3 regions of the Sporosarcina soli genome follow, and region 2 is predicted to be linked to each of the others. Evidence: riboswitches for the same ligand, from Rfam matches in the RefSeq annotation. Region 2 holds a riboswitch; each other region holds the start of a gene.
The links. A riboswitch is a leader RNA that binds a small molecule or an ion and turns the genes downstream of it on or off. The one in region 2 is predicted to bind cobalamin.
Positions count from the first base shown of each region.

Region 1 (4,287 bases), on a different contig from region 2:
GAAGGTATGTTTAATGTCCAAGTGATTGGTCGGTTCATCCAGCAATAAAATCTCCGGCTCTTGCGCCAATGCTTTCGCCAATAAGACGCGTTGTTTTTCTCCTCCACTCAACAGACGGAAGTTCGTTTTACGATAGCGTTCCACATTGGTAATCTTCATCATCGAATCGATCACTTCACGATCGTACGAGGTTAGTATCTTGAACATCCCTTTTTGGTGGGGATAGCGTCCAAGGCTGACGATCTCTTCAACGGTATAATCGAATGTCATTTGCACTTCCTGGGAAAGAACAGCTACTTTTTTCGCTTTTTCCAACTTCGTCAATTTGGATACCGCTTTACCGGTGATAAAAATGTCTCCGGAGAGGATTGGCAATTGTCCAGTGATTAATTTGAAAAGCGTTGTTTTGCCACTTCCATTTGGTCCAAGTAAGGCAAAAAACTCCCCTTTTTCAATTTCCAGATCGATGTCATGGACAATCGGCTTTTTCCCGTAGCCCCCCGCCAGTCGCTCCACTTTAATCATCCGCGCTCACCTCTCCCGATTCGTTCCCTGACCAGTAGAATGGCAAAAACCGGTGCGCCGATCAAAGCCGTGATGACACCAATCGGCAATTCCTTCGGGGCAATGATCGTCCGGGCCAGCAAGTCGGCCAAAATCAAAAACGAACCGCCGAACAGCATTGATAATGGAAGTAGATGCCGATGATTCGGTCCGGTCAGCAAACGGACGAGATGTGGAATAACAAGCCCAACAAATCCGATCGAACCGGAAACGGCTACAGCCGCCCCCGTCAATAAAGAGGCGCCGAGCAGCACCATGATTTTCCCTCTTTTCACGTTGACGCCGATATGGTCGGCCGCTTCCTCTCCAAGTGCAAGCGCATTTAATTCCCGATAATGCATCAGTAGAATAATCGCACCGACGATGATAAATGGAATGACGAGCTGCACATGACTCCATCCCCTCATCCCGACACTGCCATATAACCAGTACATGATTTGCGTCATGGCATCCCGATCTCCGAGCGAAATCAGAAGCGATGTAATGGCACCGATAAATGCACCGACGATAATCCCTGCCAAAATGATCGTTTCAATCGCCAAACTTCTACTGCTCAAACGGACTAAGCCAAACACAATGCCTAAGGTGATAAATCCACTAATAATGGCGACAATTGGCAATGTAAAACTGCCAAGTCCAATGATGGTAAATTGAAAAAAGATGACAAACACGGCACCCAATGCGGCACCTGACGACACACCGATCGTATAAGGGTCCGCTAACGGATTCCGTAACAGCCCTTGAAATGCGGCGCCCGCAAGCGATAGCGAAGCACCGACACAAAGTGCGAGTAAAACTCGAGGGAGTCGGATATTCCATATGATCAACTCTTCATTCCGCGGAATGTTTTCAAGCCAACCGAATCCGAGTGACTTGTCCAACACAATATGTAATATAGTCATGATCGGAAACTGAACGCTGCTGACGAATAATCCGAGCAGCAGCGCACCGAGCACCAATCCGATACTAAGTAAGTAAAGCCAAGTTATTTTATTCCCCAAAAACTTCCGGATAGATAATTTTTGCAAGTGTTTCCACTCCTTGGATCAAACGAGGTCCAGGACGAGTGACCGTGTCACTATCCACATCGAATACTTGTCCTTCTTTTACCGCTGTCACTTCCGCCCAGCCTTCACGTGCCAAAACTTGATCGGCTGGATTGTCGATATAATAACCGTATGTCGTAATGATGACGTCCGGATTCAATTGGACGATTTCCTCTTCCGTCAACTTCACCCAACCATCTTGATCTTCTGCGGCATTGGTGGCGTTGATCGTTTCCAACATTTCATGCATAAACGTATTTTGCCCGGTTGTGAAAATATCCGGCGCAGGGGACACTTCCACCCATACTTTCTTTTTATCGGTAATGGCTTTTGCCTTTTCTTCAATCGCTGCGCGTCGCTCTTTCATATCGGTAATGATTTCGTCCGCTTTTTCAGCAGTTCCCGTTGCCTTCCCGATCATGCTCATCGTTTGGTAAGCATCGTCAAAAGAAGATGCACTCCCTGTCACGACGACTGTAATTCCCGCCTCTTCAAACTGTTTTAAAATATCCCCGTGCGTATTGTAATGGTAAGACGTAGCAAAGATGATATCCGGCAAGAGCGATAAAATCAGCTCCGCATCCATATCCTGTCCGCCGACTTTTTGTACTTCAAGCGCTTCCGCCGGATAATTATCGTAATCGGATACACCGATCATGCGGTCGCCTACGCCAAGTGCATACAGGATTTCCGTGTTACTCGCCTGGAGGGATATAATCGTTTCTGGTTCGCTTTCAATGGTCACTTCCCGCCCCGCATCATCCGTAATTGTTACCGGAAACGCTTGAGCGACTTCTTCACTGACATCCGCTGCTCCTGCATCCGACACATCTTCCGTTGCATCATTCGATCCCTTATCCGTACCGCATGCCGTCAGAATTGCCAACATGAAGACTAAAACGAAGCTGAATAATCCGTATCTTTGAAAGTACTCTTTCAATTCAATCTCTCCTTTTTTTTACATCAAAAAAAGCGCTCTTCTTAAAAGAAGGCGCGTTTAAAAAGCGTTCACCAGGGTGCCTGGCATCCCATGTCCACACTTTAAACATTCCCTCCTCGAGGAAGCTTAAAAATCAAAATAGGCAGGTCTCCTGACTTACGTCTCATCAGCCAACTAACTCCTTCCCATGCTCAACACACAGTGGATTTAGCCTTAGTCGCTTCAACGCTTACAGTGACGGGATCGTGTTGGACTTGCACCAACTTCCCTCTTCGTTCTGAACAGTTATTTTCAAACGTCCAAAAACCTATTTCTCAATTATTCTTTTTTCAATGTTATGTAGTTAGTAACCAGTATAACATACTAGGGTACCACGTCACTGCCATTAAAAAACTAGTTTTTGGAATCGTAAATGTTATGCTTGTTATACAAACTTGACCGCTTTTCAATAAAATCAGTCTTCTAGAAACGGGTCAGATTTTTCCTGAGGAGTAAAATGAACGATCGAAGGACATTACATGAAACAGGTTGGAATTATCTTAGGCATAGTAGTTATAGTAGCAGTGTTTATGTTTTTTAATAAATCATACTATCCTCCCCTACCGATAGATCATCTTTCGGCAAAAGAAGCACTTGAAAAACTAAAAAGTTCCGATGAAAGGATAGTTGAGGTTGCAACAAACGATGATTACACTTGGTATATCACAAGAAGTCAAAGTGAAGTCGATGAGAATAATCAATAACGCCTCGGCGTTATTGCGTCCAAATTTTGAATTAAGCTTGCTCAATTAACTCCTTTCAAAATCCGTGACATCCGCCGGAGGCTTGGGCCAACAGGATGTTGGTCACTCAGGCGTTGCCAATCAAACAGCGAAGGGTTTGATTTGCCGTATTTCTGCGGTTTTTTGCAGAAATTAAGGCACTTTCATTCAGGACGCGGCAATCTTAGCCTGAGTTCCTCTATTCAGCCGGGGTTTGAACCCCCACTGAATGGAATGCATTTCTAGCATTCATCCCACCACCTATAGAAGTGGGGGGCTTCTGCTGAAGCAAGTTAAACAAATGATTGGTTCAAATGGTTGGGAATTTAAGGAGAAAGAAGGTTCTGGTCTGTTCTTTGAAAAAGAGGGTAAAAGATTAATTGCCGCGACCCAGATGCGGACTAAAAAATACGTCCTTGTTCAGGTACAAAATACATTCAAAGAGCTTTAAAGTATGTCCACAGTAACTCGGAAGTGATTGAAATGAGATGGGAAGAGGTCCGTCAAGCGTTTTCAAACAAATGGATTTTAATCGAGGGAATAGAAATAAGTAATGATTAAAAGGTGGTTGGATGAATGAAAGGATATATTACTGTTATTACTATTGTTTTGTTAATCATATTGGTAATCATTCGTTCAATACAGTTAAAAAAACTGGGCATTCAAGCATTTAAATTTGGTGAAATGGACAAAAAGGATTTCATTATACCGCCATTTGCTTTGCTATTATTTTATGTAATTTTTTCCAACACATTTAACTTACCGCGATTGGGAACGGAATTATTTAGGAATGAGTTCGTTGGTTGGATCGGCGTGGTCTTATGCTTACTGGGTCTTTTTCTATTTCTTTATAGCTTAATTTCGTTCGGAAAAAGCTTCAGAGTAGGAATTGATGAAGACAATCCAGGCCCTTTAATTACGACTGGCGCCTTTGCCATAAGTCGAAATCCAATATATACGGCCTTTGGACTGGTTT
Region 1 covers NZ_JBHSNO010000005.1:1,278,940-1,283,226, forward strand. Annotated here, with positions in the region: gene ACFPRA_RS10190 (ABC transporter ATP-binding protein) at 1-525, opposite strand, end outside; gene ACFPRA_RS10195 (FecCD family ABC transporter permease) at 522-1,592, opposite strand; gene ACFPRA_RS10200 (ABC transporter substrate-binding protein) at 1,555-2,550, opposite strand; cobalamin riboswitch at 2,675-2,876, opposite strand; gene ACFPRA_RS10205 (hypothetical protein) at 3,069-3,293, shown strand; gene ACFPRA_RS10210 (hypothetical protein) at 3,541-3,762, shown strand; gene ACFPRA_RS10215 (methyltransferase family protein) at 3,888-4,287, shown strand, end outside.
Region 1: it holds a riboswitch for cobalamin, as region 2 does, so the genes downstream of both, ACFPRA_RS10200 (ABC transporter substrate-binding protein) here and mmgD (citrate synthase) in region 2, are expected to answer to the same signal.

Region 2 (4,287 bases):
CATGCATCTTTTCCAATTCGCTTTGCTTTGCACACGCCGCTTCGATTTCTCCGCGTTTCTTTTCAGGATAGTGTGTCACTAGCGTTGCCGAAAACTTTTCATGTATTTTAGGGATGGCTTCTTCTCTTCTAAAGCGATGGCCAAGCGGATACTCGCACACAATCTTCTCAGTCGTCGAACCGTCTTTAAATTTCACTTGCACTGCATTAGCGATTGAGCGCTTGCTCGGATCGAGATAGTCTTTTGTATATTGTTCGTCTTCTACAACGACCATCAAATTTCTTAATCGATCGATGCGAGGATCGCTCGCTGCATCGTCTTCATAATGATCGGCAACAATATCCCCATACAATAAACCGAGTGCCGTAATGTATTGCAAGCAATGATCACGATCGGCAGGATTATGGAGCGGCCCCACTTTGTCGATAATCCGAATCGCGGATTCATGCGTCGTAATCAAAATTTGATCGATTTCGTCGAGTCGATCCTTGACATTTGGATGGAGAGTGACTGCACATTCAGCAGCCGTCTGTGCATGGAATTCGGCAGGATACGAAACCTTAAAGAGCACGTTTTCCATAACATAGGCATCCAATGGACGTGTAAGTGTCACTTCCTTTTGCTTGAACAATACATCTTGGAATCCCCATTGCGGTGCGGATAATGCCGACGGATAACCCATTTCCCCCGTCATGGTCATCATCGCCAGCCGGACCCCTCGACTCGTCGCATCTCCTGCCGCCCATGATTTCCGTGAACCGGTATTTGGCGCGTGACGATAGGTCCGTAGGCTTGCTCCGTCAATCCAAGCATTTGTGAGCGCGTTATTGATCTCCGTGCGGCCTCCGCCAAGCATTTTGGTGACAACCGCAGTTGTAGCGATTTTAACGAAATGGACATGATCTAGTCCGACACGGTTCAAGCTGTTGTTTAGCGCCAGGACGCCCTGAATTTCATGCGCTTTGATCATCATTTCCAAAACGTCCCGGATCGTAAGCGGTTTTTTCCCTTCGGCCAATCGGACACGGCTCAAATAATCCGCTGTCGCTAAAATGCCCCCTAAATTATCGGATGGATGCCCCCACTCAGCGGCTAACCAAGTGTCATTATAATCTAGCCAACGAATCATCGCGCCGATATCGAATGCCGCTTTTATCGGATCAAGAACATAAGGCGTGCCTGGTACGCGGCTACCGTTCGGGACAACTGTACCCGGAACAACCGGCCCTAGTAATTTAGTACATTCTGGATAATTCAAGGCCAGTATGCCGCACCCGATCGTATCGATCAATACATGGTAAGCGGTCGTATACGCTTCTTCACTTGTAATCTCTTTCTGCAACACATATTCTGTAATCTCTTCAATCAATGCATCTGTCGACGTCTGTTCCTGTAGTTTCAACATCCCAACGCTTCCTTTCTGCAATCGAATTGTTTAAGATAGAACTAGGCGATGCATACTGCATCCCTTCTTAAGGTGAACGGCCAGTTACAACTCCCCAGTTGATTGATGACTGTGTCGTTCGCCATTATAGTGAACCCGCGGTCGGAATAAGCGGTTATTTTCGTGTTGTTCGATGATATGCGCACATAAGCCAACCGTTCTTGCCCCAAAGAAAATCGGTGTGAATAATGGAATTGGAATGCCGAGCATCGAATAGACAGGCGCCGCATAATAGTCCAAATTCGGATAAAGCCCCTTCTCCCTTTCCATCACTTTTTCCCCTGCCTCACACATGCGGTACAGAAGGTCGTCCCCTTTCAACTCGCATAAGGCTTTTAACTCATCTTTCATGACCAATGCTCTCGGATCTATTTTCTTCATGTAGACGCGATGACCAAATCCCATAATCTTTTCCTTGTTCTGTAAACGTTTTTCCAGCAATGTTTCAAATGCCTCCACTGAGCCCGCTCCCAGCAGCATATGCATCACTGCCTCATTGGCACCGCCATGCAAATTTCCTTTTAAGGAAGCGACAGCACCAGTCAACGCACCATATATGTCCGAAAGCGTCGAGGCGATCACCCGAGCGGTGAAAGTGGAATTCGGCATTTCATGTTCGCTGTAAAGTAAAAGCGATTGATCAAAAATGGACGCTTCAAGGTTTGTAGGTTTTTTCCCAGTGATCATATAGAGGAAATTGGCGCTATAGGATAATTCATTTAACGGACGAACCGTTTCTTCCTTTTGTAAAATGTGATAGCTATTGGCAATGATTTCAGGAATTTGACTGAGCAATTTATAAGCCCGTGCTTTATTGGCAGCCAACGTATGATGATCGATAGTCGGGTCATAGCCTGCCAAGGCAGAGATCCCCGTTCGCAAGGCATCCATAGGATGAGTCTCTTCCGGAAGCAGTTGCAAAACTTTCATCACGTCCTCTGGGAGGTCGTATTCCGCTTTTAACTTCGCTTCTACATCCGCTTTTTCCGCCTCAGTCGGCAATCCATCTTCCAATAGCAAGTGCACGATATCGAGATAACCTTTTGTTTTCGAGAGCTCAATTAAATCGTATCCTTTGATAACAATCTGTCCCAATACCGTATCCAATAATGATATGGCGGTCTCAGCAGCTACAACCCCTTCTAATCCCGGTGAAAATGTCATCGTATCCGTCATCCAATCTTCCCCCTATCCGAATAGTAGTTGCTTGTACTTTGTAAGCGCTTTAAATCCGTTAGAAAACAGTTTGGCCCCGAACATTTTATACGCTTAGCTATTTCTGACCACAAAAAAACAACTTCTCTAAGAAGTTGTTAAAGAGCGTCAGAATACCTCCTGAAGAAAGCTGCCCGTCACAAATAGGCACAGCTCATCTGCGCATCCTTAACACCCCCTATCCTCGTAGGTCCATACGTGTTTTAAAAAAAGGCAGGTCTCCTGGCTAATGATCATCGCTATTCGTCCCTTCCCGCCTTTATCAAAAAGCAGTGGTCTACACGAAATCGCTCCCATATACAGTTGCGGGACAGCGTCGGATTCACACCGAACTTCCCTTTTAAGCACATTCATAGATTACGATGGATGTGCACCTTTTTTCACACATATTCAGTTATACTTTCGACTATACCACACAACTCTAAAAATTCAAAACATTTTATACTTAGTTGTTTACTAGTATTGAAGCAAAGATTCATGACAACGAAAAATCGTCATCCTTCGACACCGTCCTTGCCATCATAAGGACAATTCTCAGAATGACGACTCCATTTTATAAATCGCTCAACGCAATAATTTCACCCGTTACCGCATCCACTGCTTCCGCTGCATCGAGCAAACCACAAAGAATATATTTTCCGGAAAGCTCATCATAGAGATAAGTCGGATCAAGCGTAATGTAGGGGATCATTTTTTCAAAAGCCTCTTCATGCGTAACCTTCTCCTGTTCCGCTGGCGCGAATGATTCGAAAATCTCGAACATGGCATCGTTATCCATAAAATTCAACACAGACATCTGCTCAGGATCGATGAATACAACTAATTTCCTTTTCAAAATTGAAGGATTTTCTTCAATCATTCTACAATGCGCTTCAATGAAATTCTCTTGGCGTTGGAATTTATACAGCTTCCACTGTCCTGATTCGTCCGGATACTCGGCTCGCAGAAGGTCTAGTACTACTTTTTTCGCCTGTTCGAGCTGTTCTTCAGTCAGCATCTGTTTTTCAAGATCGACATTCCCAAATGCATCTTCCACACTAGCTACAGATGTGAGTTCAATTTGTTGACGTTCAATTTCCATTTCAAGCGGCGTATCCCATTTCATCACTTCGTCCACTGTCACTTCTGTGCGCTCGTGTTCGAAAAACGGAATGATTCTTTTTCCATCGACTGTCACAAACACCTCTTCCATTGCATACGCCGGAACGAACCGCATATCCGCTTCGGACGGAAATTTGATAAGCTGAAGCTGCCGTTTGACAAGCGGTTCAATTTCTTCCAACGTCAATGTGAAATCTGATTTCTCAATTTCTTCCCGATACGGAAGCGATCCATATGTGGAAAAATGAGTGAGCTTCCCTTCATCGTCGAACTTCACCGTAATGCTACAACCCGGTGAAATTCTAATTCCATTCACATCAAATTCGAATTCAATTTCATGCTCATTCACTTGTGTTAGCTTAAAGTCATCCAAATACGTCCACCCTGTTTGTTGCTCAACCCATGCAACGACCTCCTCAACGGATTTCCCTACAAAATGCTTTTTCTTTGAGAAAGATTGCCCTTGCACAAAAATAACACTTTCAAAACGTTTTTCTTGGATATTATAAGCAATGCTGGCCGTTCCC
Region 2 covers NZ_JBHSNO010000008.1:251,523-255,809, forward strand. Annotated here, with positions in the region: gene ACFPRA_RS16445 (bifunctional 2-methylcitrate dehydratase/aconitate hydratase) at 1-1,405, opposite strand, end outside; gene mmgD (citrate synthase) at 1,490-2,620, opposite strand; cobalamin riboswitch at 2,855-3,052, opposite strand; gene ACFPRA_RS16455 (hypothetical protein) at 3,213-4,287, opposite strand, start outside.

Region 3 (4,287 bases), on a different contig from region 2:
AGGCTGGCCTTTTGCAATTGGCCTACACAGTTCCAGGGATCATTGCACCTATTGTAACAGGGATCATTGTAGATATGACCAATAGCTTTTCTTTTGCTTTTTTTCTTATAGCTATCCTCGTCACTATCGGTAGTATCGTATCATTATTATTTATGAGACCTTCGAAGATGGATGTGAAAGGAACGGAACAAATAAAACCAATCATAATTAATCATTAATGGTGTGTAAATTTTTAACTTGAATCAGAGGGAGTTTGGGCTCCCTCTGATTGAAATTCATTCTGACATTCATCCCGCTACTTATGGAAGTGGAGGACTTCTGTAGAATCAAGTTAGAAAATCAAACAATGGAAATTAAAAAACTAGGGAAATCGCTACTCACATGAATGGTATTTGTCATTTTTAAGCCGCTTTTCCAAGCGTTTAAATGCAGATTTAATAATTCCGTTGCCTGTATTGTATGTGGTACATATAGCCTGAGAGAAATGCATTGGTCGATATGCCGTTGACGAGCTGCATTTTGCTTTAATGTCCACTGTTGGTCGATGAAATATGCTGATTTATAGAACCAGAATGTTTCTGGGCTTAGATCTGGCACAATAACGGGAATGGTAGTGTTTGTTTGTTGTGCCACTGTACTTTTTTCAATGATTGGCTCTACTCCGTTTGTTGTCCCCGTTAAGTCTGCTAGTGATGAATTGGCTGCAATTACCGTCAGATAGCCGTTTCGCACGCCATATAGTGAAACATCCGCCCGAAGATTTTGCCATGCCGTTGAATTGTATTTCCTATCTACAAAATAGGTACCAGTATGCCAATCAGACCCTGTGAATAACGGATAAGCCCCTTTTTCCTTTGCAAGTGCCATCGATGTGGAAATCGTCAAATAAGCGATTTGCTCATATAGTTCATCGGCAAATGTCACGGCTTCTGTTGATTCCCATCGTATTTTTTGTACGGCAAGCAGATGATGCCATCCAATGGTACTGAGTGAGATACCGCGGAATTGCGTATTTACATCGTCCACATCATTGTTCAAATCAATGGCATTATCGAGCATGCGCACTTGGATCGGTATTAGGCGTTCCAGTACACCAGCCGGAACGGCAAGACCAAGGTTGATGGATGATTGGGGATAATCTGGACTTTCCTGGATAGGCGGTTGGCTACATCTCACATGTTTATTCACATTTTTTCGATTCACTTCGTCTCTATAAAATAGATGGGGAAGGCCAGTCTCCAGTTGGCTACGCAAAATTCGCTTCATCAGATCGATGGCAAAAACCGTCTCCCGATGAAGTTCCGGATGATTGACGCACTCCATATATTTCTCACGGAATGAGCCGGATCCTCGCTTTTCATCATAAAAGTCCTCCAAATAGTAACCCATGATGGCATGTACTTCTTGTGGGTCGAATAAATGCCAGTGACCTCGGGATTCAACTCGTTCCATAAATAAATCCGGAATTGAGATACCTATTTTCCCGTCAGAAGAATTGTCGAGAAAGTTAAATATGTCCTGATGATAAACAGGTAGGTATGTAGCCACCTTATGTCCAATTGCAGATGACCTGGATGGCATCTCGAATGTCATATATAAATGGCTCAATGCCCAATACGCTTCAGCCACTTTTTTAAGTCGCTCTTCCGTCTCGTTTTGCATAAGTGTCATCGCGGTGATCAGCCATCGTTCTTGAGGGAGTTCGATGGGTTCATTTTCAGCATTTGTGGCGATGTAGTGATCCATCATTGTCCGTAAGCCAAGATAGGTGAACAGCTTGTCTCTTTCCGGGACGATTAGATTCCCTAGAAGCAGTAGCTCATCCTGTGAATAGCAATCAAGGAGCGTTTCATCGTAAAAGCCAAGTTGCGCCAGTTGTTGGAAATGAGCCGGGAAATTCGTATAGGGAGGCGAGCTGCGTTGCGAATAAAGCTCATAAAGATAGATACGTGCTGCGACAAACGTCCAGTACGTATCTTCCTCGTTCAATCGCCCGAGCGCACATGAAATCATGTCCTTATACCACTCGGTTTCTGTTCCGTTCAGATATGTCTTCATCCACCGTGCGTTTGCCTCTATGAGAGGAGCAATTACATCCGCTCCGAATTCACTGCGTAAGTCGTTCAGTAATAGGTCACGATCAAAGCATTTAGTTTGAGTGAACATCGTTTCCGAATCTCCTTCCATGTTCGTTGTGCAGCAAACAGTAGCCGGAGTGGGGCAACTGTTGCTTTTCAAAACAAAAAAGCGATGAAACTACCTTTTCGGTAGAGCCATCGCTCATGGATTAGTTGTAGGAAACAGAATAGGACCGCAAATATCGTCCGATTCATCTGGATAACGTCGGACTGATGGCGGGAACCTGCTCGCTTCCACCTCTCAACCCCCGAAGAAAGTGTTGCTTGACGATAGGGGGCAGGTCTTCTGGCTCACGCTTCATCCTTCCGGCCTGCCTTCCCATGGAATTCTCCACAGTGGCTTCTTCGGCGGTCGTCAGCGCTCACAGTTGCGGGGACAGCTCCGGATTTCCCGGATTCCCTTTTAAACCGTTATACGGTACCCTTCTATCGTTCATTTCGATATAGTTTGTTAACTTAACACTAGCATGTAGCAGGGCAAACGTAAATAGGGAAAGGGAAGTTTCTTAGTTATCAGAAAGGAAATATACTGATTGTTCAGTGCGAGCATCCATAATCTTTAAGAGTGTGTATTTTTCAATTCAATCTCTTCAATTTCTAATTATAAATGGGATACATGGTGTGACTTAGAAATTTCTTTGCTAATTTGAATAGCAGTTTGTAGCAATAACGGTATAAAGGCTTCTTTTCTTGTTTTCTCGTTTGTTCTGCCGGCCTGTGCAGATATATTAATGGCTGCGATTACTTTTCCTTCCGCGTTCCGAATCGGCGCGGCAATTGAACTAAGCCCTTCTTCTAGTTGTTGTTCTACAAAGACCCATCCATTGTCTCGAATTTCTTTAAACCTGTTTATTAATTCCGATTTATCAATAATAGTCTTCTTTGTAAAAGCCTTTAACTCTATTTTTTGAAAGTATGCTTCAAGCTCAGGTGGAGAAAGATGAGCCAATAATACTTGTCCCATAGACGTTGCGTATGCAGGAAGACGAGATCCTACATCTAATGAAATCGTCATAATTCGTTTTGTTGGAATTCGGGCCACATAGACGATATCCGTGTCATCCAAAACGGATATGGATGTTGACTCATTTGTTTGATTGACTAAATCTTTCATATAGTCATGCGCACTTTCCCAAATATTTTTCGATGAAAGATAAGCATAACCGAGAGACAACACGCGGGCTGTTAATGAAAAGTGACCATTTTTTGAAGTTACATAGCCTAAATGTTCTAACGTAAGCAATATACGGCGAACTGTGGGTCGACTTAGCTCCGTAATTTTGGCGGCTTCACTCACCGTTAGGGTTGGATATTCGGGCGAGAAAGCTTGGATGACGGCCAGTCCCCGTTCCAATGATTGGATAATATCCGTTTGTTTAATGGAATTATTAGAATATTCCCTTGACAATATCACTACCTCCGTGTCTATAATGTGATTGTACGATATGTAATTATTTGTACGTCAAGCGTACAATTTAATGATGGATTTTGCAAACACCTTTTTACACAATAGATTGTTCAAATCATAAATAAGGGGGAGTAATCAGTTATGGCATATTTCGAGGCACCAAAGCTGACATTTACATTTGATTTGGAATTACAGGTTGAAAAAGCACATCTACCAGGAAAGACACCGATTGGTAATCGAAGAATTATCCGAGTAGAGGGCGGTCATTTCAATGGCGAGTATATCAAAGGAGAAGTAATTCCAGGAGGAGACGATTGGATTACAGTTCGGGAAGACGGGACGATTATCCAGGATGTTCGTATCTTATTGCGCACGGACGACAATGAAATCATTCTGATGACCTACCGCGGAATTCGTACAGGTCCGAAAGAAGTATTGGCACGCCTTGATAATAATGAACAAGTTAATCCGGAAGAGTACTATTTCCGTACAGTTCCAATCTTTGAAACGGCTTCTGAAAAATATGATTGGATGAATAAAACAGCATTTGTCTCAACAGGACAGCGATTAGCGACTGGAGTAAAATACTCCGTCTATCAAGTTGACTAATTATAGAGAGGGGTTATCAAATGGTTAAGGAATTTATGCTCGATTCGCATACGAAATTAGCAATCCAAGAAACTCCAGGGCACAAAGGGACGATCATTGCTGTTCATGGGTTGACGGGTAATCATAAGACTT
Region 3 covers NZ_JBHSNO010000005.1:1,467,246-1,471,532, reverse strand. Annotated here, with positions in the region: gene ACFPRA_RS11025 (MFS transporter) at 1-218, shown strand, start outside; gene ACFPRA_RS11020 (ribonucleotide reductase N-terminal alpha domain-containing protein) at 340-2,166, opposite strand; cobalamin riboswitch at 2,398-2,580, opposite strand; gene ACFPRA_RS11015 (IclR family transcriptional regulator domain-containing protein) at 2,740-3,546, opposite strand; gene ACFPRA_RS11010 (DUF3237 domain-containing protein) at 3,688-4,155, shown strand; gene ACFPRA_RS11005 (alpha/beta fold hydrolase) at 4,176-4,287, shown strand, end outside.
Region 3: it holds a riboswitch for cobalamin, as region 2 does, so the genes downstream of both, ACFPRA_RS11020 (ribonucleotide reductase N-terminal alpha domain-containing protein) here and mmgD (citrate synthase) in region 2, are expected to answer to the same signal.